Regions from separate parts of the Paenibacillus sp. SN-8-1 genome, predicted to be linked through region 3. Evidence: predicted binding sites of a transcription regulator. Region 3 holds the regulator's gene; each other region holds the start of a gene.
The links. The regulator Rex, encoded in region 3, represses fermentation and respiration genes when NADH is low (regulators of the CRP and FNR family bind a similar motif). The targets are predictions, from matches to a motif close to TTGTGAAATATTTCACAA.

Region 1: nirB (nitrite reductase large subunit NirB) is a predicted target of Rex. The motif match lies at 2,506-2,523, and genes of this name have one in related genera.
Region 2: pflB (formate C-acetyltransferase) is a predicted target of Rex. The motif match lies at 3,712-3,729, and genes of this name have one in related genera.

The regions. Positions count from the first base shown of each region.
Region 1 is NZ_CP194782.1:1,824,923-1,832,827, reverse strand. It holds gene nirB (nitrite reductase large subunit NirB) at 1-2,396, opposite strand, end outside; gene ric (iron-sulfur cluster repair di-iron protein) at 2,556-3,257, opposite strand; gene ACRRNK_RS08535 (FAD-dependent oxidoreductase) at 3,438-4,004, opposite strand; gene ACRRNK_RS08530 (winged helix-turn-helix transcriptional regulator) at 4,059-4,373, opposite strand; gene ACRRNK_RS08525 (sugar phosphate isomerase/epimerase family protein) at 4,637-5,605, opposite strand; gene ACRRNK_RS08520 (Gfo/Idh/MocA family protein) at 5,626-6,708, opposite strand; gene ACRRNK_RS08515 (Gfo/Idh/MocA family protein) at 6,753-7,850, opposite strand.
Region 2 is NZ_CP194782.1:1,835,952-1,843,856, forward strand. It holds gene ACRRNK_RS08565 (Crp/Fnr family transcriptional regulator) at 1-590, opposite strand, end outside; gene adhE (bifunctional acetaldehyde-CoA/alcohol dehydrogenase) at 929-3,541, shown strand; gene pflB (formate C-acetyltransferase) at 3,806-6,067, shown strand; gene pflA (pyruvate formate-lyase-activating protein) at 6,221-6,973, shown strand; gene ACRRNK_RS08585 (ABC transporter substrate-binding protein) at 7,168-7,905, shown strand, end outside.
Region 3 is NZ_CP194782.1:1,989,704-1,997,608, reverse strand. It holds gene ACRRNK_RS09440 (DUF5590 domain-containing protein) at 1-453, opposite strand, end outside; gene ACRRNK_RS09435 (amidohydrolase) at 487-1,785, opposite strand; gene ACRRNK_RS09430 (redox-sensing transcriptional repressor Rex) at 1,775-2,425, opposite strand; gene dinG (ATP-dependent DNA helicase DinG) at 2,461-5,313, opposite strand; gene ACRRNK_RS09420 (tetratricopeptide repeat protein) at 5,488-6,120, opposite strand; gene panD (aspartate 1-decarboxylase) at 6,231-6,614, opposite strand; gene panC (pantoate--beta-alanine ligase) at 6,607-7,512, opposite strand; gene panB (3-methyl-2-oxobutanoate hydroxymethyltransferase) at 7,509-7,905, opposite strand, start outside.

The DNA.
Region 1 (7,905 bases), 160 kb from region 3:
TGTGCACGTTCATCATTTATTACTTTCTTCCAAGGGTCCTCAACTTGCTCAAGCGCAAATTCAATGCGTTCCATCAGAGCCTTGCGATTGGCTTCATCCTCTACGACTGCAGCCCGGATGTGTTCGAGACCTAGGCGTTCAACCCATTCCGATGTTCTCTCCAGATACTTGCCGGTCTCCCGGTAAAATTGCATAACAGCACCACAGATTTCAATGAGCTCCTCATCAGTCTTTACTTTGCAGAGCGAATCAGCCAGACGGGCCTTAATACCACCATTACCGCCGATGAATATTTCCCAGCCTCCGTCATTACCAACGATACCAATATCCTTCGTGCAAGATTCGGCGCAGTTTCTTGGGCAGCCGTTGACCGCCATTTTGAATTTGGCCGGGAAATCCAATCTCTCGAACTTGCGTTCAAGAAGAGCCCCCATTCCCATCGAATCCTGAGTACCAAAGCGGCAGAACTGCGACCCAACACAGGTCTTCACCGTACGCAGCGATTTGGCATAAGCATAGCCTGAAGGCATATCCAGCTCTTCCCATACTTTTGGAAGATCTTCCTTCTTCACCCCGATTAGGTCTAGACGTTGACCGCCAGTGACTTTAACGGCTTTAACATCATATTTGAGCGACACATCGGCAATTTTCTTAAGGTCTTCTGGGGTAGTGACACCGCCGTACATTCTAGGAACTACGGTATATGTGCCATCCTTTTGAATATTCGCATTCATACGTTCGTTCACAAAACGTGATTCCTTCTCATCATGATGAGTATCCGGATAGATCATTCCCAGATAATAGTTCAAAGCCGGCCGGCACTTCGAGCATCCTTCCGGTTGGCTCCAGTCAAGCACATGCATGATTTCCTTCGTCGTGCTAAGACCTTTGTTCTTGATCTCTGCAACAATTTCATCACGGCTTAACGTTGTGCAGCCACATATTCCCTGCTTGGCTGATTCCTTGAAGCTATCTCCAAGTACATACTGGAGAATCTGCTCTACGACAGGCTTACAACCACCGCATGAACGGGTAGCTCCAGTACAAGCTTTGATCTCATCTACAGTAGTCAGGCCCTGTTCAGTAATGACATCTACGATCGCTTTCTTCGTTACCCCGTTACATCCACATACAATTTCATCATCAGACATCGTATCTACAGAAGATGCTTTCTTCTCTGCTCCGCCGCCGCAGCATCCAGTACCCATCAACTGAGCATACAGCTCATCCGTCATTTCTGTTCTTTGCTTGATCAGCTTCTGCAAATTAGCGGACTCTGTAATATCACCGAACAAGACTGCTCCGACCATAACATTATCTTTGAGCAAAATTTTCTTGTAAGTTCGCTTCCATTCGTCTTTCTGCGCAATGACAACATGTTCTGGACCGTCGATGAATTCTCCAGTTGAGAATACATCCACACCCGAAATTTTCAGCTTTGTCGATACGACAGATCCTTCATATCCGGCTGTATCCACATTACATATATGCTTGGCAAGAATCATGCCTTGTTCAAATAGCGGAGCTACCAGACCGTAGCATACGCCTCTATGCTCGTTACATTCCCCAACAGAGTACACATTAGGCATCGAGGTCTGCATGTAATCATTCACGATGATTCCCCGGTTTGTCTCAATCCCGCTTGCCGCAGCAACAGCAACATTAGGTTTGATTCCGACCGCCATTACGACAAAATCAGCCTCAAGCACGGTTCCGTCCTTGAATTTGAGTCCCTGCACGCGTTCTTCACCCAGTAGTTCCGTGGTTTGAACTCCCATTGCAAATTTGATCCCTTGGCGTTCAAGCTCCGCTCTAAGCATCGCAGCCGCTGTGCTGTCCAATTGACGCTCCATCAGATCATCCATCAGGTGGACCACGGTCACATCCATACCGAGATGGACAAGGCCTTTGGCAGCTTCGAGTCCCAGAAGACCGCCACCGATAACCGCCGCCTTCTTGTAATTCTTAGCGGCTTCCAGCATCTGATTACAATCTTCGATATCACGGAAGCCGATAACCCCTTCCTTATCGCTGCCTGGAATCGGCAGAATGAACGGCTTGGAGCCGGTTGCTATAATAATGTAATCATATGGAACACGCAGCCCATTTTCAGCAACAACTTCTCTTTTGGCTTCATCAATATGTGTAACCGTTGTTCCAGTATGAAGAGTAATTCCATGATCCGCGTACCAATTCAAATCGTTGAGAATAATATCATCCATCGTCTTGCTGCCCTCTAGAACATAAGAGAGCATAATCCGGTTGTAGTTGGGGTGCGGTTCACTACCAAATACCGTTATATCAAAATTAGTAGTCAATTTCAGAATTTGTTCAACTGTGCTAATCCCGGCCATCCCGTTACCAATAACGACAAGCTTTTTCTTATTCATACTCATATTCAAATGCCTCCTCGAACTATTCAGGCATGATTATTTTTGAATTCGCCCTTTGATAAATCAAGTATATCTACAGCAGAAAATCGAAGGTGTGACAAACCTCACACTATAGTGATAAATTTCACATTCCTGAGTATTCTTCGCCAAGATATTCCACACTTAGTAACGGGGGAACAATATATTATTCTCAATGTGAACATGCTGGAATGTCATTGCTTCTAGTTCCTCGAGTCTAGAATAAGTCATTCTATAGGTTGTACATGCATGAGCTGGGGGCGTAAAGTCTTCTGTAAGCTTACGAATTTCCTTCAAAATATCTCCTGCTGAATCGTGCTCAGCCTCAAGTTCTGAAATTGAAGAACGAAGTTTGGTCAGCGTCTCAGCTTCCTTGGCGGACTCCCAGTTAATCATTTTGGGAAAGACATTTGCTTCTTCCTTCTCTGTATGTTCAAGTAAGTCTGTCTTCAAAATTCCGAACAAACGGTGTATTTCAGCCAAGTGATCCCCTTCTTGTCCATGAACACGGTACACTTTCTTCACATTTTGCTCAATTAGCGGAAGCTCCTCACGTAAATAAGCATGATGCTTATTTACAACGTAAGCGATCAAGTCGTTAGAGCTCCATGCCGCATGGTTATCATGATCTTCGGTAACCGGATGATCATTTAGAAGCTTATGAAGATCCTTCAACACCTCTTCAGTATTCAAGCCTCTCTCTTCCAGAGCCTCGTTCAACGGGCGATTCCCACCACAACAGAAGTCGATACGATGGCTTCGGAAATAATCACTTGATTTAGGAAAACGTACAACAACGTCTCTAACCATGTCTTCGGCTTTGAAAGCAAGATCAGCCATACCCATCTCCACCCACTCCTATTTAATTTGTCTTAATCTCTGAGTCCATCGTACTTCAATTCTCTGGAAGATACGTGTGATTTGAGTAACATAGAATTTGTAATTAAAGTCACATTTTCTAGGAAAATTAAAATAAAAAAAGCTTTCTGCAGATGTTACTGCAAAAAGCTTTTAAATAAAAATATATTATTTCAACACATCGTGATCTACATAGCGCTCGCCATTTAACTCGCTTAGAATTTCAATCGCAACTTTTGCACCATCGCCAGCTGTAATAATAGTGTGAACACTGACTCCTGCCACTGTTCCGGCCGCCCATATTCTTGGCTTACTCGTGCGGCCCGCCCCATCGGTTGCAATCACGGTCTTAATTCTAGGCTCAGTACCTTCCTTGAGCTCAAGTCCAATCTGTTTTGCCAAATCTGTAAGCGCTCCCGTAGCAAAAATGACGTGGGCTGCTTCATAGCTTCTTCCCGATTCTGTCTTGATCGTAACTGATTTGTCGCCATTGGTATCCAGAGCTGAGACTTTCTCTTCAATAAATTTGGCTCCAAATTTAGCAGCCTGCTCACGACCGATCTTGAGCAGATCCGGTCCTGAGATGTCTTTGACGCCATAGTGGTTCTCAATCCAGGCCCGCTTGGTCATACTTGTGTTGCTGTCAATTACCAAGGTTTCTTTGCCTGCTTTGGCCAGAAACAAAGCTGCACTAGCTCCAGCTGGTCCAGCTCCAATAATGATGATCTCTGCCACTAAAGCACCTGCTTTCTATGTTAATCAAGCCAGCTTGCAACAAATGCTGACTTATTATTCTACCCAGGCTTCTGCCCAGGATTGAATCTGTTCCATAACCGGCTGCAGCGCTCTTCCTTTATCTGTCAATTCGTACTCAATCCGGACGGGAGTTTCGGGATATACATGGCGAACCAGAATACCTTCACACTCCAAATCTTTCATGCGTTCGGACAGCATTTTGTCGCTCATAGACGGAATAAGCCCAGAAATGTCCTTGAACCGCTTCGGGCCGCTCATTAACGTTTGTATGATCAGACCGTTCCATCTCTTTCCGAGAAAAGAGAACGCGGTTTCAAATCGCGGACACAAATTCCATTGACCCTCCATTGAAATCACCTCTTCGTGCTCCGGTCAGGGTATAACCGAAAACTTACGTTTAGTTAGTATATATATTTTACAACATTTTGCTCATAAAGAAAACCAGGATAATACCTGATTATACAATATATACGTGAAAGGGTATACAAAATGTACATTTCATAACAAATAAGCCAAGACTTTTTCGGATTACCCTCCGAAAGATAGTCTGGCTTATTTGTGCGAAACTTATTTTATAAGGGGGTGAATTATAGAAATGAACATTATGGCTGTTATACCCACCACATGTCCGCACTCGAATCTTCAATGATGATCGACTGCAGGTTACGTACTGCCTTGGTGAACCCTTCCTCAATGGACATCAAGCCGTCTTCATGCTCAATGCTGACTACATAATCATATCCTACCAGGCGCAGCGCACTAATAATATCAGCCCAGGTCTTGATATCATGACCATAGCCTACCGTACAGAACTGCCATGCGCGGTCAAGCATGTTAGTATAGGACTGCATATCTGTAATACCATGTTTGTTCACATTAATCGGATCAATCACGGTGTCCTTGGCATGGAAGTGGTGTATCGCTCCCTCACGGCCCAGAATGTGGATAGCTTGTACAGGGTCAATTCCCTGCCACCACATATGACTCGGGTCGAGATTCGCACCGATAGCCTCGCCTGCTGCTTCACGAAGGCGAAGCAGGGTAGCAGGGGTATGGACGGAGAATCCACCATGCAGCTCAAGTCCAACTTTCACCTTATGTTCAGACGCATATTTCCCCATCTCAGTCCAATAAGGAATGACTTTGTTCTCCCACTGCCATTTCAGAATTTCCTGGTAGTCGTTCGGCCATGGGGCAACTGGCCAGTTCGGATACTTCGCATCCTCGTGATCGCCCGGGCATCCAGAGAAGGTATTCACGACGGGAACCTCAAGCAGCTCGGCAAGCTGGACGGTCTTCAAGAAGTCTTCGTGATCTGCCTTGGCAAGTGCCTTCTGGGGATGAAGCGGGTTCCCGTGGCAGCTTAAGGCGCTGATTGTAATTCCCCTGGAATCCAATGTTTTCTTGAATTGATCTCTGGCTGCTTTGTTCTCTATCAATTCATCTGGCCGGCAGTGCTTATTCCCTGGATTCCCTCCGGTACCAATTTCCACTGCCTTTACACCCTGCGACGCGACAAAGTCTAAAGCCTCTTCAAAAGAACGGTCTCCGAATAGAACTAGAAATACTCCTAATTTCATAATTTGTATCCTCCTAGTTTTTAATCAAAATAGACGGTTTTGCCTGTTCTTGCCGACTCATAAATAGCTTCCAAAATTTCAGTTACCACCAGTGCCTGTTCAGGCTTCACAAGCGGTTCGCTATCCTCGAGAACAGCTTGAACCCAAGACTTGGCTTCCAGATAGGCATCCGTCTCTTCTTCACCTTCGTAGAAGGCTACTCCACCTGAACTAAGGTCCACCTTGGTCTCCCACAGGCGGCTGTTCTTCTCGCCGTTCAGACGAAGACCGTTCTTCATGTCTGCTCCACCTTCTGTACCGCTTAGGATGGTCTGCGCTTCGCCAATCTCAAGCACATTCAAAGCCCAGCTGGACTCGAGGATAATGGTCGCACCGTTCTTCATGGTGATAAATCCAAATGCTGAATCCTCCACTTTGAACTCTTCCGGGTCCCAAGATCCGAACGCGTTCGCGGCATTCTTCCGGCTTCCAAGCTTGTGGAATACCGAGCCGGTTACACTCTTAGGCTCATAGTTGTCCATCAGCCAAAGGGTTAGATCCAGCGCATGGGTTCCGATATCAATAAGCGGTCCTCCGCCCTGCTTCTCTTCATCCAGAAATACTCCCCAGGTTGGAACGGCCCTGCGGCGGATCGCAAGCGCCTTACCCAGATAGATATCTCCAAGCTCACCGTCTTCACAGAGCTTCTTGAGGTATTGGCTGTCACTGCGGAAGCGGTTCTGGTAAGCTATCGAGAGCTTCTTGCCTGTACGCTTGGCGGCATCAAGCATAGCTCTGGCCTGCTCGGAGGTCTTCGCCATTGGCTTCTCACACATTACATGTCTGCCAGATTCCAGTGAAGCGATCGTTATTTCCGCGTGTGAATCATTTGGCGTACATACATGAATAACCTCAGCTCCACTTTCTTCCAGAAGCTTCTTATAATCTGTATAGACTTTGCTGTTCTCATTTCCGTACTTCTCGTTGGCTTCAGCGGCACGTTCTTCAATAATATCGCAGAAGGCAACCAGCTCTACCTCTTTCTGTTTGGACAAGCTTGGCAGATGCTTGCCCTTGGCAATTCCTCCACAGCCGATTACAGCTACTTTCAACACTTTAGACATCATCATGTCCTCCTTAGTATTTATTTTCGATTATCTTTGTACACTTATTTCTTCCCCTGGGCAGCCTGCATATAATAAGCGGCTAAGTCAGCAGTACTTTCAAGCATAACGTGCTTGCCTTCACGTGATGAGCGCTCAAAAGCATGCATCGCTTCAAGTACGTGATAGGCCTGATGGCCGTTAGCGCGATGCGTTACTCCTTCATAGATTGCTTTGGCCATATCCTCCACGCCGCGGCCTCTCTCATTCTCACCGGATTCAAATAGCGGAGGGATAACTTCCCACCCTTCATTACCCGATCTTCTCAGCTTAACTTCGCCGCAGAAATAGTTCGGATCTGGCAGATGCAGCGAACCTTCTGTTCCGTAAATCTCAATCCTCGGAAGCATACTTCCTCCCGAGATATCAAAGCTCGTAATCAACGTCCCAATAGCTCCCTCTGCAAATTCAAGAGTTCCGCTGTAGTGGGTCGGGGTCTGGACAGATATGGGCTTACCCGCATTCTCTCCAGTATGTACTGTCCGCTGCGCTACCTGGATTCCTGCCGAGCCGCTTATTCTTCGGATCGGTCCAAGCAGATTAATGAGCGCTGTTAAGTAATAAGGCCCCATATCGAACATCGGGCCGCCTCCGGCCGCATAGAAGAACTCCGGATTGGGATGCCATGATTCAGGACCCGATCCCATCATGAAGGCTGAAGCCGCGATGGGACGACCAATCAAACCGCGGTTAATCGCGTCACGCGCTGTCTCAATTCCAGCTCCCAGAAACGTATCGGGAGCACTGCCAACCCGCAGGCCCTTCTCTGCGGCAAGCGCTAGAATGTCCTTCGCTTCGTCTAGCGAGAGACACAGCGGCTTCTCTACATAGACATGCTTCCCATGCTCAAGCGCGAGGAGGTTCACCGAGCCATGAGACGCGGGAATGGTCAAGTTGATAATCAGATCAATTTCAGGTGCATTTAACATTTCCTCTACGGTGTATACGTTTTCAATTCCGAACTGCTTTGCCCTAGCTTGCGCTTTCTCCAGGACCATATCCGCACAAGCTGTGATCTGGACATACGGGCTCCCGCTTAAGTAAGTGAGATATGCCGGACTTATATTACCGCAGCCTATAACTCCTGCTCTAAGTTTAATCAAGGCCTCATCCCCTATAAGTCTGTTGTTATACGATAAGGTCGATCATTACCATTCT
Region 2 (7,905 bases), 150 kb from region 3:
ATCCGGTTCACACTTTCCCGGGTAGCTCCAATCATATTGGAGAGATCCGTATGGGTGATCTTCTTGTTGATACGGATAGTATTTCCTTGCTTCTCCCCATAAGAGTTGCTAAGACGGATCAAGGTGGAACAGAGAGCCCCGGGTTTGCCATACATCATAAGGTCACGAAATTTGGTCTGTGTCAGACGGTGATGAATGCCCATCCATTTCATGAAATCAATGGCAAAGTCAGCATGCTGACACACGATAGTCTCCAGATCGCGTTGTTCAATGATTCCAATTTCGCTATCTTCAATTACCTCTGCTGTGAAGCTGTACCGGGAACCAAAGAAGGGATCGGCTTGACCGACAAGGTCACCGCTTTGATACATATATAAGATAAGTTCCTTACCTTCATCTGTTGATTTCGTTAATTTGATTCGTCCCCTCTTAATAAAGAATAGCTTATCGGCCACATCTCCCTCCCAGAACAAATGAGACCCGGACGGATAAAGTTTGTCCTTCATCATTACTAACAGACGGTTAAAATTTTGCTCGGTGAAGCTGCCGGTATTCCCTCGGGTCAAGGTTGTAGTCAAATACTCATTCATAACCGATCACTCCTTAGTCATCCAATTTATTCAATTTCTATCTGGAGGGGACTAAAGGTCCGATCCATTTCTATGCCTCAATTATATAGCTAAATTAAGCGGTTGAGGGGCTTATACGGGGCGTAAAAGTGGCGAATATACGAACATTGTGATTTATTTCACTTTAGTTATTTTTAGTGATAAATGTCACAGTATGCGATTTCTCACCATGCTAAGATGAATGCGTAGAGAGAAGGAAGTCAAGCGAAAGGCTTTTGAGATTAATGCATTTGTGAAAATATTCACGATTGTAATTTCTCTTAAACCTCGCTTACCTAAATAATAGGAGGATGAGAGTAATGGCTGTTAAAACCGAAGTAAATGAACCCGTAAAGCCAACCGCTGAAGAACACATCCAGACACTAATCAACAAAGCAAAGAAAGCAACCGATGCCTTCATGAAGATGGATCAGGAACAAATCGATAAAATTGTTCAGGCCATGGCTCTAGCCGGCATGGATAAGCACATGTACTTGGCTAAGCTGGCCATTGAAGAAACAGGACGCGGAGTGTATGAAGATAAGATTATTAAGAATATGTTCGCAACCGAATATATCTACCATAGCATCAAGAATAACAAAACTGTAGGTGTTATTGAAGATAATCCATTCGACAACTTCCAGAAGATTGCCGAACCTGTTGGAATTATCATGGGGATTACACCGGTTACGAATCCAACATCAACCACTATTTTTAAAGCCCTGATTGCGATCAAGACTCGTAACCCAATCATCTTCGGGTTCCACCCTTCAGCACAAGGCTGCTGTACAGAAACTGCACAGATTCTGCTCAAAGCAGCAGTAGCGAACGGTGCTCCGGCAGATTGCATCCAATGGATTGAAGCACCTTCCATGGATAAGACCAACGCACTGATGAATCACCCTGATGTTGCTTTGATTCTGGCTACAGGCGGTTCTGCAATGGTTCGCGCAGCATACAGCTGTGGTAAGCCAGCGCTTGGTGTAGGTCCTGGTAACGTACCTTGCTTCATCGAGAAAAGTGCGGATATCGACCAAGCGGTGAACGACCTGATCTTGTCCAAGACATTTGACAACGGAATGATCTGTGCTTCAGAGCAAGCTGTAATTATTGAAGAGCCAATCTTCGATCAAGTGAAGAAAAAAATGATCGCAAATGGATGCTACTTCGTGAATAAAGAGGAAGCCGCCAAACTGACTGCAGGGGCAATTGTAGCCGACAAATGTGCGGTGAATCCTACAATCGTAGGTCAACCTGCTGTGAAGATCGCTGAAATGTGCGGCATTCAAGTGCCGGAAGGAACCAAAATTCTGGTTGCTGAAATTGAAGGAGTAGGCACCAAGTACCCACTGTCTGCCGAGAAGCTTAGCCCAGTACTCGCTTGCTACAAAGTAAGCAGTGCACAGCAAGGTATCGATCGTGCAGCAGAAGTTGTCGCATTTGGCGGTATGGGTCACTCTTCGGTTATTCACTCGAACAATGAGGAAGTTATTCAGAAGTTCTCTGATCGTATGCCTACCTGCCGGATTCTGGTAAATCAACCATCTTCGCAAGGCGGTATCGGGGATATTTACAATACCAACCTTCCATCGCTTACACTTGGCTGCGGTTCGTATGGACGGAATTCAACTTCTTCGAACGTGACAGCAGTGAACTTAATTAACGTGAAAAGGGTGAATCGTCGTACCGTGAATATGCAATGGTTCAAAGTACCTTCCAAAGTCTATTTTGAAAAAGGGGCTACTCAGTACCTCGCCAAAATGCCGGATATCACACGTGTATTGATTGTTACAGACCCGATGATGGTTAAGCTTGGTTATGTTGATAGAGTAGAACATTATCTGCGTCAGCGCGAGACTCCAGTTGCCATTGAAGTGTTCTCACAAGTTGAACCAGATCCATCGACTACTACTGTACAACGCGGTACAGAGCTGATGAATCAATTCCAGCCAGACTGCATCATCGCACTGGGTGGTGGATCACCAATGGATGCGGCAAAAGGTATGTGGTTGTTCTACGAATATCCAGACACTGACTTTAACAACCTGAAACAAAAATTCATGGATATCCGCAAACGGATCTACAAATATCCGCGCCTTGGCCAAAAAGCACAGTTCGTAGCCATTCCAACAACTTCGGGTACAGGTTCGGAAGTGACTTCGTTCGCCGTTATTACAGATAAAGAGAACGGCAATACAAAATATCCGCTTGCTGATTATGAATTAACACCTGATGTTGCAATTATTGATCCGGAATTCGTATACAGTCTGCCTAAAGTAGCAGTAGCTGACACTGGTATGGACGTACTTACCCACGCCATTGAAGCCTATGTATCTGTTATGGCTAGTGACTACACAGATGGTCTTGCTATCAAAGCTATTCAGCTCGTATTCGAATGGTTGGAGAAATCGGCTCTGACTGGAGATAAATTGGCACGTGAGAAAATGCATAACGCATCGACTCTTGCTGGTATGGCGTTCGCCAATGCCTTCCTGGGCATCAACCACAGCTTGGCGCACAAATGGGGTGGCCAGTACCATACTGCCCACGGCCGTACCAATGCGATCTTGATGCCGCACGTTATTCGCTATAACGCGAAAAAACCAACGAAGTTCGCCGCGTTCCCTAAATATACGAACTTTGTGGCTGACCAGCGTTATGCAGAAATCGCCCGCATTCTGGGACTGCCTGCTCGTACAACCGAGGAAGGCGTGAAAAGCCTGATCAACGCAATCCGTGACATGAACAAGAAGCTGGGAATTCCAGAATCGTTCCAAGAGCTCGGCTTTGATCCAAAAGACTTCGAGAGCAGAGTAGACTACCTGGCAGATCGCGCATTCGAAGACCAATGTACAACTGCCAATCCTAAACTGCCGCTTGTAAAAGAGCTCGCAGAAGTGTATAGAGACGCCTTCTACGGAAGATTTGAGTAAGAAGGTATAGCTAAATAGCACGCTGAAAACGGAGTGACAAATATCACCGAAAGAGTGATATTTGTCACATCCTTTTTACGGGGAAACCTCTATGATAATAGTATAAAGAGTCCCAAAGATACAGGGATAGGGCATAGATGAAGTCACGAGTGGCACCTGGTTAGATTGTTTTGTGAAAGTTATCACAATGAACTATGATGTATAAACTAAGTGACCTCACATGTTCCAGCTTGCATCAAAATTTATGTGATGGAGGGAAATATCATGTCGGTTATCGAGAGAGAAGTACAAACCGTACAATCCGGATGGAGAAGCTTCAAGAAGGGGAAATGGCAAAAAGAAGTCAATGTGCGTAATTTCATTGATGATAACATAAATCCATATCATGGCCGGGAAGATTTCTTGCAGGGTGCCACTCAGAACACCAAGGAACTCTGGGACATTGTCTCCGAATTGACTAAGAAGGAACGGGATAATGGCGGCGTACTCGATGTTGACGTCAACACCCCATCTACAATTATTTCTCATAAACCAGGGTATCTGGATAAAGACAAAGAGCAAATCGTCGGCGTTCAGACTGATGCACCGTTCAAGCGTTCCATCCAGCCTTTTGGCGGGATTAGAATGATGATTGATGCATGTGAGGCATACGGCTTCAAGCTGCCCGAAGAAGTTATTAATATCTTTAACGGCATTCGCAAAACGCACAATCAGGGTGTATTTGATGCCTATACTTCTGAAATGAGAGCAGCTCGTAAAGCCGGCATTATTACAGGTCTCCCAGATGCTTATGGCCGCGGCCGTATTATCGGAGACTACCGCAGAGTCGCTCTGTATGGTGTAGATTTCCTTGTTAATCAGAAGAAATATGAGCTTAAGCAGTTAGAGCTTGATGTGATCGATGAGGATGTCATTCGCCTTCGCGAGGAACTTTCTGAACAAATTCGTGCTCTTGGAGAGCTTAAAGTGTTGGCTGAAATGCATGGATTTGACATCTCCAAGCCGGCTAACAATGCAAAAGAAGCGTTCCAGTGGGTCTACTTCGGTTACCTTGCAGCGATTAAGGAGCAAAATGGTGCCGCGATGTCCCTGGGCCGTGTATCCTCTTTCCTTGATATCTACATTGAGCGGGATTTGGCTGAAGGTACTTTAACTGAGGAGCAAGCTCAGGAATTGGTTGACCATTTCGTTATGAAGCTTCGTATCGTGAAATTCCTGCGTACACCTGACTATAATGATCTTTTCAGTGGTGACCCTACTTGGGTGACAGAATCTATCGGAGGTATGGCCGTTAACGGTCAGACAAGAGTAACTAAGAACAGCTTCCGGTTCCTGCATACGCTCTATAATCTTGGACCTGCCCCAGAACCGAACCTGACTGTGCTGTGGTCCGAGAAGCTGCCTGAAGGCTTCAAGAAGTACTGTGCTAAAGTATCCATCGAGACCAGCTCCATTCAATATGAAAACGACGATTTAATGCGTCCGATCTATGGCGATGATTATGGAATTGCCTGCTGTGTATCCGCTATGGAGATCGGTAAGCAAATGCAGTTCTTCGGCGCTCGTGCGAACCTGGCCAAAGCTTTGCTGTATGCAATTAATGGGGGTAAGGATGAAAAGTCCGGCGTTCAGGTTGGTCCTGAGTATCCTGCTATTACGGGAGAAGTGCTGGATTATGCCGAGGTCATGAAACGGTTCAAACCGATGATGGAATGGTTGGCTAAGCTTTATATGAATACCCTTAATGTTATTCACTATATGCATGATAAATACAGTTATGAACGGATTGAAATGGCGCTGCACGACCGTGATATCCTTCGTACTATGGCTTGCGGTATCGCAGGACTTTCCGTTGCGGCTGACTCCCTGAGCGCCATTAAATATGCCAAAGTTAAACCAATTCGCAACGAGAATGGAATTGCTGTTGACTTTGAGATCGAGGGCGAGTTCCCTTGCTACGGTAACAATGATGATCGGGTTGACCAAATTGCAGTTGAGTTGGTTGAACAATTCATGAGCATGATCCGCAAACACAAAGCTTATCGTAATGCAATGCCAACACAATCTGTTCTTACGATCACATCCAATGTAGTATACGGGAAGAAGACAGGTACAACGCCAGATGGACGTAAAGCCGGTGAACCGTTCGCTCCAGGGGCTAATCCAATGCATGGACGTGACAAGAAAGGTGCTCTTGCTTCTCTTAGTTCAGTAGCCAAGCTGCCATATGAACACAGCCTCGACGGCATCTCTAACACCTTCTCCATTGTGCCTAAAGCACTCGGTAAGGAACCTGAGATCCGCAAATCCAATCTCGTATCCATGATGGATGGCTATTTCGGCAGCAATGCACATCACTTGAATGTCAACGTATTTGACCGTGAACAGTTGATGGATGCCATGGATCACCCGGAGAACTACCCGCAATTGACTATTCGGGTATCTGGATATGCGGTCAACTTCATTAAGCTGACTCGTGAACAACAGCTCGATGTGATTAACCGTACTTTCCACGGCTCAATGTAAGATTCTCCGGATTTCTACCGCAGAGAGCGTAATAATTCAGTAAATCTGGGGACAACAGCGGCCGGAAGTCCATGCCTTCCCCGTAGTTACAACCGACCATATTTAGTAAGATCATAATCAGCTGCAGTTCCTGCAGAAAGGGATGTGACAAACATGCTCACAGGTCATATTCACTCACTAGAAACATTCGGAACCGTTGATGGCCCGGGAATTCGGTTCGTCCTCTTCATGCAGGGCTGCCTGCTGAAATGCAAATATTGCCATAATCCGGATACCTGGAATTTGACAGGTGGTAAGGATATGCGGCTTGACGAGGTTCTAGCGGAAATTGAGCCTTACATTAACTACTATCGTTCTTCCGGCGGCGGACTGACCGTGTCTGGAGGAGAGGCGACGCTGCAGGCGCATTTCGTAGCTGAGCTATTCCGCGAGGTGAAGCAGCGGTGGGGTCTTCATACTACTTTAGATACCAATGGTTACAATGAAGGAGACAAAATCAAAGATTTACTTGACGTAACGGATCTTGTACTTCTGGATTTGAAGCACATTGATAATGAGAAGCACATTGAATTAACAGGCAAGCCGAATGAGCGGATGATTCGTATGGCAGAATGGCTGTCTGAGCATAACAAATCGATGTGGATCAGACATGTGCTTGTTCCTGGTATTAATGATGAGAGGGAAGACTTGCTGCGATTGGGCCATTTTATAGGGACATTGAATGGGGTAGAGAAATTTGAAATTCTTCCTTACCACCAAATGGGGATATATAAATGGGAAGCCTTGAATTGGAAGTACCCGCTTGAGAATGTACCCTCTCCGACCGATGAAGAAGTTCAAAGAGCCTATCAGCTCGTGGCTGAAGGGCGAAGCCAAAGCCAAAGCGCCTTACATGTGAAGAGTTAAGCGAATCATCAATAGCGTGAGAATTAGTATCTTCGGGTACTAAGCCTCACGTTTTTTGTTACGTTCAGTCCTTCGTACATGGCAATTAGAAGAATTTATCCCTCCATAAGAAATATGTCCTCCTTACCATTTGTGAAAGCGTTTCCTATAATGAAAAGTGTAAGGCAAACCATTCTACGGGAGGGTCAATATATATGAAAAAGAGTCTGGTATTGTTGCTGTCACTGCTCCTGGTGACAACCACTATGCTTTCGGCTTGTAGTGGCGGTTCCAACACGGGGGAACCTGCTAAATCCGGTGAGCCAGCCAAGCAGGAAGAGAGTACAGATAACTCACCCTTTGAGGTGACACTTCGTCATACTCAGGTTGGAGCCGACAAGAAGAATCGACTGGCCATTCTGCAGGATGTGGTGAAGAAAGTTCAGGACGAGACTCCAGGCCTTACGATCAAGCTGGACGCTGTAGATTCCGAGGTTAACCGGAAAGAGAAGCTGCGCGGTGAGATGGCAGCAGGGAACCCGCCAGATATCTTCGATGTATTCGGAAGTCCGGATGCTCAATTGTATGCCAAGGAAGGCAGAATGCTGGATCTGACCCCGATTCTTGCGGAGCTTGGCCTTAGTGATAAATTCCCTAACGTGCTTGATCCTTATACTTATGAAGGCAAAGTGTATGGTCTGCCTATTGGGGCTTCTGCTGAAGGTTTCTTCTATAACAAAGAATATTTTGCTCAAAAAGGCTTGCAAGTGCCAACAACTTTTCCCGAGCTGGAAGACCTCCTGGCCAAGATCAAAGCGGATGGCAAAACACCAATTGCCGCAGCTTCTAAGGAGGGTTGGGTTCCTCTAATGCTAACCAACCAATTATGGGCTCGTTACGCGGGGCCGGACATCGTCAAAAGAATCGCTGCTGGTGAAGCCAAATGGACTGAT
Region 3 (7,905 bases):
GGCGAACCTATAAAACTTATAGTTGTAATGATCTCCATCTTTATAGAACAATTGATATACGTATTGCTTCCCTGCCCCCTGATCAAATATACCTGGGACAAGGCGGACAATAGAGATATCCGGCATTTGAGACTTGATGCTGTTCTTAACCTGATCAAGGCTGACTCCATTCTTCGCCAGCTCCTGGTGGTCAACCTTACCATCAACGACCCATACCACAATATCTTCTCCCGATGTACTTTTGCCTTCGATCACCCAGCACACGGTATCCCATACGGACTTACTGGCATGTGTTAACGAAGCCAGATTAGCCTGCTGCTTGGCCACAATGACAGCAGCGTTCTTCTCGTTCCAATAATCCTCCATCGAATACACATAATATCTCTGAATTCCAAACAGAATCAGCAGGGCGATAACTATGGACATCAAAATCCATTTCGTTTTTTTCTTCATGCGATCACTTCCTTTCACTCAGAAGTGCTCCGCTTAGCGGGAGAGCAATCCTTCGAAACAAGCTTGAGCTTCTCTGCGTACCCGCTCTTCATCAATGGTCAGACAGCTGCCATGCTTAACAACCTGATTCCCGTTCACCCACACATGTTCAACGTCCTTAGGGCCAGCGGAATATACCATATGAGAAATGAAATCCGTATGCGGAATAAAGTGAGCTTGATCGGTATTCATAGCAATGAAGTCAGCCTTCATGCCTTCCGCAAGCCTTCCGGTATTTGGCAGGTATACGGACTGAGCACCATAAATCGTGCCCATTTTAAGAGCTTCTTCTGCCGGTACAGCCGTCGGATCACCTGATACACCTTTATGTATCAAGGCTGCCAGCCTAATCTCCTCGAACATGTCGAGGTTGTTGTTGCTTGCTGCCCCGTCTGTACCCAAGGAGACAACAACCCCTGCCTTTTGCAGATCAACGACACGGGCAACGCCGCTGGCAAGCTTAAGGTTGCTCCCAGGGTTATGCGACACCGCAACCTTATTCGTAGCAAGAATCTCGATCTCTTCATCATTCAAATGCACGCCGTGGGCGATGATTGAAGGTCGTGAGAAGAATCCTAGCTTTTCCAAATGCATCGTTGGACGAAGACCATACTCATTGATATTCTGCTGCACTTCAGCGGCAGTCTCGGACATGTGGGTATGCAGCGGAAGATCCAGGTCATGAGCCGCTTGAACGAACTTCTCAATGAATGCAGGCGGACAAGTGTAAGGGGAATGCGGGGACATCATGGTCGTAATTCGCCCATCCGCCTTGCCATGCCAATCTTGGGCGAACCGTATCGCCTCTTCCAGCTTCTGCTGCTGTACGTCCTCAGGACATAAGCCAATGGCTCCGCGCATCAGTACAGCACGAATTCCCGATTCCTCCGTTACTTTAGCTACCTGATCCATATGGTCATACATGTCCAGGAAGGTTGTCGTACCTCCCTTAAGCATTTCCACGACAGACAGCGCGGTACCCCAGTATACATCTCTGGAGGTGAACTTGGCTTCCATCGGCCACATCTTCTCCTGCAGCCAAGTTTGGAGCAGCATATCGTCCCCATAACCGCGCAGCAGAGACATCGCTGCATGACCATGGGTATTAATCAGCCCTGGAGCAAATAGCAGGCCCCTTCCGTCAAAAGTGTCTGTCCCCTCTTCGACCTCGGGACGAGACTCTCCGACATATTTGATCAGATCGTCCTCAATTAACATATATCCCTTGACCACAGAACGTCCTGGTTCCAGCACAGCAAAGCTTCCGTTTTCAATTAACCATTTACGACTCATTTGTCACTGCTTCCTTTCCATCTCCCAAATAATATGCCAGGCTGAGCAGATCCGTTGTAAAATCTGCCGCGTGCAGGCGTATCTCGGCAGGCACCTTCAGAATTGTTGGCGCAAAGTTAAGGATCGCTTCAATTCCAGCATCGATAAGCTGATCGGCTACCCGTTGTGCCTCAAAATCAGGCACAGTTATAATTCCAATCCGGATACCCAGCTTCTTCACGGTAGCACCAAGATCTTCAATCGGCTGTACGGTCAAGGAATTAATCTTCTGGCCGACCTTCTTCTCCGAGGCATCGAAGACCGCCACGATCTTCATATTGTCCTTCAAGTACGTATTGTAATTGGATAAGGCCTGACCCAAGTTCCCGGCCCCGACAAGGGCCACATTGATCTGCTGATCCAAGTTGAGGATTTGGCGAATCTTCTCGATCAGATAGGAGACATCATATCCGATACCTTTACGACCAAAATCACCGAAGTATGCAAGATCTTTGCGAATTTGAGCCGGGTTCAGATCCAGCTTTTGTCCAAGCTCCTGCGATGAGACGGTTGCGACTTCCCGAAGGCTCAGTTCATTCAGAAAGCGCAGATATACGGGTAATCTGCGTACCACCGCATCTGAGATTTTCTCCGATTTCATTTCTTTTTCCCCCTAATGCTAATGAGTCCGGTTGATCACCGGTGGCCAAGCCATTCCGAAATCCGAGGCACCATTTGGTTGGTGGGCATATGCTCCATCTTTGGGCCTGGCAAAGAATAAAGGAAATACTTCCCGTAATAGGACTCGAGAATTCGTGTATCATATACAATCACGATACCGCGGTCCTGGGAGGACCGCACCAGTCGTCCAAATCCCTGCTTGAAGCGGATAACCGCCTGCGGGACGGACAACTTCATAAATGGATTCTTCTTCTGCTGCTGCAGCCGCTCGCTCTTGGCTTCTACCAGCGGATGGTTCGGAGGTTGAAATGGAAGCCGTACGATAGCCAGACTCGTAAGAGCCTCCCCTGGAATATCGACACCTTCCCAGAAGCTGCTCGTACCGAGCAATACAGAGGCCTGCTGGCCCTGAAATCTTCGAGTAAGCTTAGTCCGATTTCCGCTGTCTACTCCTTGTCCAATGACTGTAATCCCCTGTGTAGATAGAACCTCTTTCAGGGGGTCATATACCTGTCTAAGCATACGATAAGAAGTGAACAATACAAGCATGCGTCCTTGGGTAGCAATTGCCGAATCAGCCAAGGACTGTACGAGTGTATTCACGAAATGATCGTCCCCGACACTGCCCTTCACACTTGGGAAATCCCGAGGGATGACGAGCAGGGCCTGTTCCCTGTACTTGAATGGTGAGGGAAGCAACGAGGTCAATAATTGATCCTGCTCAGAAGCTTCCGTAAGTCCCAGCTGCTCGATCATATATTGAAACGACTTGTCTACGGATAAAGTAGCAGAGGTCATGATAACGCTCTTCTTTTTATCAAAGAAAAGAGCTTTAAGCTGTTCACTTACCTCAACGGGTACAGCATAAATTTGCAGAGACCGGCTGCGGTAATGACCGTTACCTTCAAGCCAGTAGACCGTCTCCTCATTGTCGAGCTTCATAAAAGAACGGATACTGTCCCTCTCAGCTCCCAAATCCTTGAACAGACCGCTTATATCCGTCACCAGGCTCTCAGAGCTATAACTTTCGTCATCTTCCTTTAGCTCATTCACCATACGTTCGCCTTTGCGAATTACCGTACCCATAGTCATGTAAATCTGATTCTCGATTTCACTAAGCGCATCCCAATTCTTGGGCTTTTTGTGCGGAAGCAGACGAAGAACGAACTGTCCCGGGTCTCCGGGAGCGGCATCGCTTCGCTCAGGCATGAGTCCGAACAATTGATCGCTGAGACGATCCCAGTTCTCCTTGATCTCAATAATCTCAGGGTACAGATTATCAATTACACTCATCCACTCGCTGGCCTTCTCCGACCCGCTGGTCTGAAGCTGAGCCCGCAGATTCGGAAGCTGACCCGTCTTACTGTCCTTGAAGAGGCGTGTCAAGGTGTGAACGACCGTGAAGTATTTCATATTCATACCCAAATGCTTGCCGGCTACTTCTTCGAGATGGTGTGCCTCGTCAATGACAAGACGTTCATAGCTCGGAAGCAGCTGATGACCCGCCTTCACATCTGTGAACAGCTTCGAGTGGTTCGTGATCACCACATCAGCTACACCAGCCTCGTGTTTGGCCTTATGATAGAAGCACTTTCTGAACCATGGACATGAGCGTCCCAGACAGGAATCCGATTCACTGGCAACCGTCTCCCAGAAATCAGCTCCCCGATTGCCCTGGTTCAGCTCTTCATCATCCCCGGTCTCGGTCTGGGTTAACCACACGATCATCTGTGCAGCCGTCATAACTTCTTCCTTTGGTGTAGTGAAATCTCTCTTGTTTATTTTATGTTCAAATTTGCGCAGACACAAATAATGCCCTCTTCCTTTGAAGATTGCTGCCCGAAATGGAAAAGGAACCACGTCCGTAAGCAGAGGAATATCTCTCTCGCGGAGCTGCTCTTGCAGGTTGATGGTATGCGTACTTACCATAACCTTCTCTTCAGACTTAACGCTGTGATAAATCGCAGGCAGCAGATAACCGAGTGACTTCCCTGTACCCGTACCTGCTTCGACCAACAAGTGCTTATCCTCATCAAAGGCCTTCATGACGTCTTCAAGCATGATATTCTGAGCTTCCCGCTCTTCATACCCAGGGAGCTTGCTCTTCAAGTTCGCACGAACATCAGCCATAAACTGCTCGAAAGATTTATCCTTCAGAGGATTATCGAAATCCTCACTTCGCGGCGGCTTGATGTCAATCCAGTCTTCTGTCCGAAGCGCGAACTGACGGTAATAGGTGAACCCATCTGTTGAAGCGTCCGTTTCCCTCTCCCTGATCTGGAGTGCAGCATCAAAGAACCATCCCAAATCACTGTCCTCGCCTGAGAACAGGTCAGAAAGCCGCTGCAAAGCGAGAAGTGGAAGGTCATCAATCTCTTCCAGACATTTAGCAAAAATAAGTGCGGTAGCCAAGGCATCGGAATCGGCTTGATGAGGTCTGTCATGGGTTACCCCAAATTCACCGGACACAAAGCCAAGCTGATATGATGTAAGCGAAGGAAACATTATTTTGAGGAAATCCATGGTATCCAGGATTCTCCCCGTAAAGGGTAAATAGCCCGTTTTGTCCAAAGCACTCTGTAAGAAATTAAAGTCAAAAGCAACGTTATGGCCAACGAGGATCACATCGTCCAGAAGAGGCACCATTTCCATCATAACCTCATCCAGTAAGGGAGCGTTCTGTACATCCTCCTCGGTAATCCCTGTTAACCCAGAAATAAAAGGCGGAATCGGTACACCCGGCTTCACATACGAGGAATATACCTGGCTAATCGTACGATCATGATCTATAATAGCAAGCCCAACTTGAATAATTTCATCAGAGGACTGGTTACCTGTCGTTTCAAAATCGAGAACGGCATATTTCATTATATACTCATTACCTTTCATTCCAGTCTCTCTAACAGCATATCAAAAAAAACTCGGTTTGGAAATTAAGACATGCAAACAAATATTCGCACCCCTCTTTTACCCTATAACAAACAAAAAACGATGCGAAAAAATCCCATTGAATGGTCGCATCGTTCATCAAATTAAGATACATTACAATAATGAAGTAAGCTGGGCTCCGAACTGCAGGGATCCCCGTTTTTGTTGGCATACATCCAAATTATTCAAGGGCTCAGTAAATGAAGGATCAATATGATGGGCTAATGTAAAATATTCTTGTGCTTTATCCATATGGTTCATCTTCGCTTCAATACAACCAAGCGCATTATAGACGATGGATCTAAGCCGCTTGTTGTCCGTCAATGGCAGCACCCATTGAAAATGCCGTCCCGCCTCCCGGGTATCATTCATATTCAAATAGGACATGGCCAAATAAATCCGGGCCAACAGGCTGTCTTGAAACTCCTCGGTGGTACGCTTGAACTGTTCGGCCGCATGGGAATACATCATTAGCTTGTAATAGCCCTGTCCCTTAATGAAGGTACCCGACTTCATCTCAGGCAGCTCCACAATCTTAGCAGAATCCGTTAACCCCCAGCTTTTGCGTACATCACTCATTTTCTCTTCAAAAGAAAGCCACTCCTCAATAATTCCATCACTCATAGCTTTAAGCAATTGCCACTTTTTGCCCAGCTCCTGCTTCTGGTTACCTTTAGCGATCGGGTACATCTCAGCGATTTCCTCCAACATATCATTCATTTCCGCAAATACATGCTGAAACATCATCTGCATCCCACCCTAAACGAAAATGAAATCAAGCAGCGGCCCTATGTTCATTTTTTGTTTAGGCGGATGATTTCATTCTTGAAGGAACCCCTTAAATAATGGATTACAGCTTAACGGACTGTCGCATGTACCTCGTAGCTGGCTGTTTCAACAGGACGGTTATTCTCATCGACGAACAAAACGGTAGGCTTATGGTGACGTACTTCCTCCTGGGACATCTGTGCATAGGAAATGATAATAACCGTGTCCCCCGGCTGAACCAATCTCGCTGCCGCTCCATTAAGACAGATCACACCGCTGCCGCGTGGTCCTGGAATCACATAAGTCTCTAGGCGAGCACCGTTATTATTGTTTACAATTTGTACTTTCTCATTCTCAAGCAGGTCTGCCCGCTCCATCAGGTTCTCATCTATGGTAATACTGCCCACGTAGTTGAGGTTCGCCTCTGTCACGGTTGCGCGGTGAATTTTGGATTTCATCATGGTTCTATACATGAGTTACCACTCCTTTGGTAGTAAAAAGAATGTTATCAATCAGACGAGTTGTTCCGAATTTAACCGCCAGGGCAATCAAGAGTTCTCCATCCAGATCGCTTACCTTAGCCTCTTCATGGACTGGTGTTAGCGATGGAAATGCTAAAATATCCACATAATCAATTACAGCCATGGGCTGAGACTTAATATTCCGGGTCAGGCCATCACGAATTTCGGCCAGGGTCACGGCCGGGTCGTTCTTCATCCACTCTTCTGCTTCACGCAGAGATCTGGACAGGATCAGAGCCTGCTTTCTCTCTTCTTCCTTCAAATATACGTTCCTGGAACTGAGTGCCAGTCCATCTGATTCACGAACAATAGGGCAGGGGACAATCTCTACATCAAAGTTCAAATCATCCACCATTTGGCGGATAACCGCTACTTGCTGTGCATCTTTGAGTCCAAAATAAGCTTTATCCGGGGCGATCATATGAAACAGCTTACCTACCACCGTGGTTACCCCATCGAAATGGCCGGGGCGCGAAGCACCGCACAGTTCATCAGTAAGCTCAGATACCGCAATTTTCGTCTTTGTAGGCTGAGGGTACATCTCCTGTACGCTCGGCAGAAAGACTACATCCACCCCTTCACGCTCTGCCAAAGCCAGGTCTCTCTTCTCATCACGGGGATACCGGTCCAGGTCCTCATTCGGACCGAACTGAATTGGATTAACAAAGATGCTCAGAACTACAAGATCATTGTGTTCCCTTGCCTGCTTCAGCAGACTGGCGTGGCCCTCATGGAGGAAGCCCATCGTAGGCACGAAGCCCACGGACAGTTCTTGTCCAGCCTTAGCTGCGCTAAACCGCTCCTGCTTAACATATTTCTTAAGATCAGTAACTTTATCTATAACGATCATGACCGGGTGTCCACCTTTCCTCTGCCGTACAATGAATCAACCACGCTCTCATCAGCATGGAACACATGCTCTTTCGCCGGGAATTGACCTGATTTTACTTCTTCTACATATTCACGAATTCCGCGGCGAACTTCATTTCCAACGTCAGCAAAGGTCTTCACGAAACGCTTCTCCCGATAATCCGAATCATATTTGAGCACATCATGATACACTAGCACTTGACCGTCACAGCTTCTTCCCGCCCCAATACCGATGGTAGGAATGGAGAGCTGTTTGGAGATCTCAGAAGCAACTTCCTCGGTCACAAGCTCAAGAACAACGCCAAAAGCACCCGCTCTCTCCAGTGCCTTGGCATCTTCGAGCAGACGACGGGCATCCCGTTCGTCCTTACCT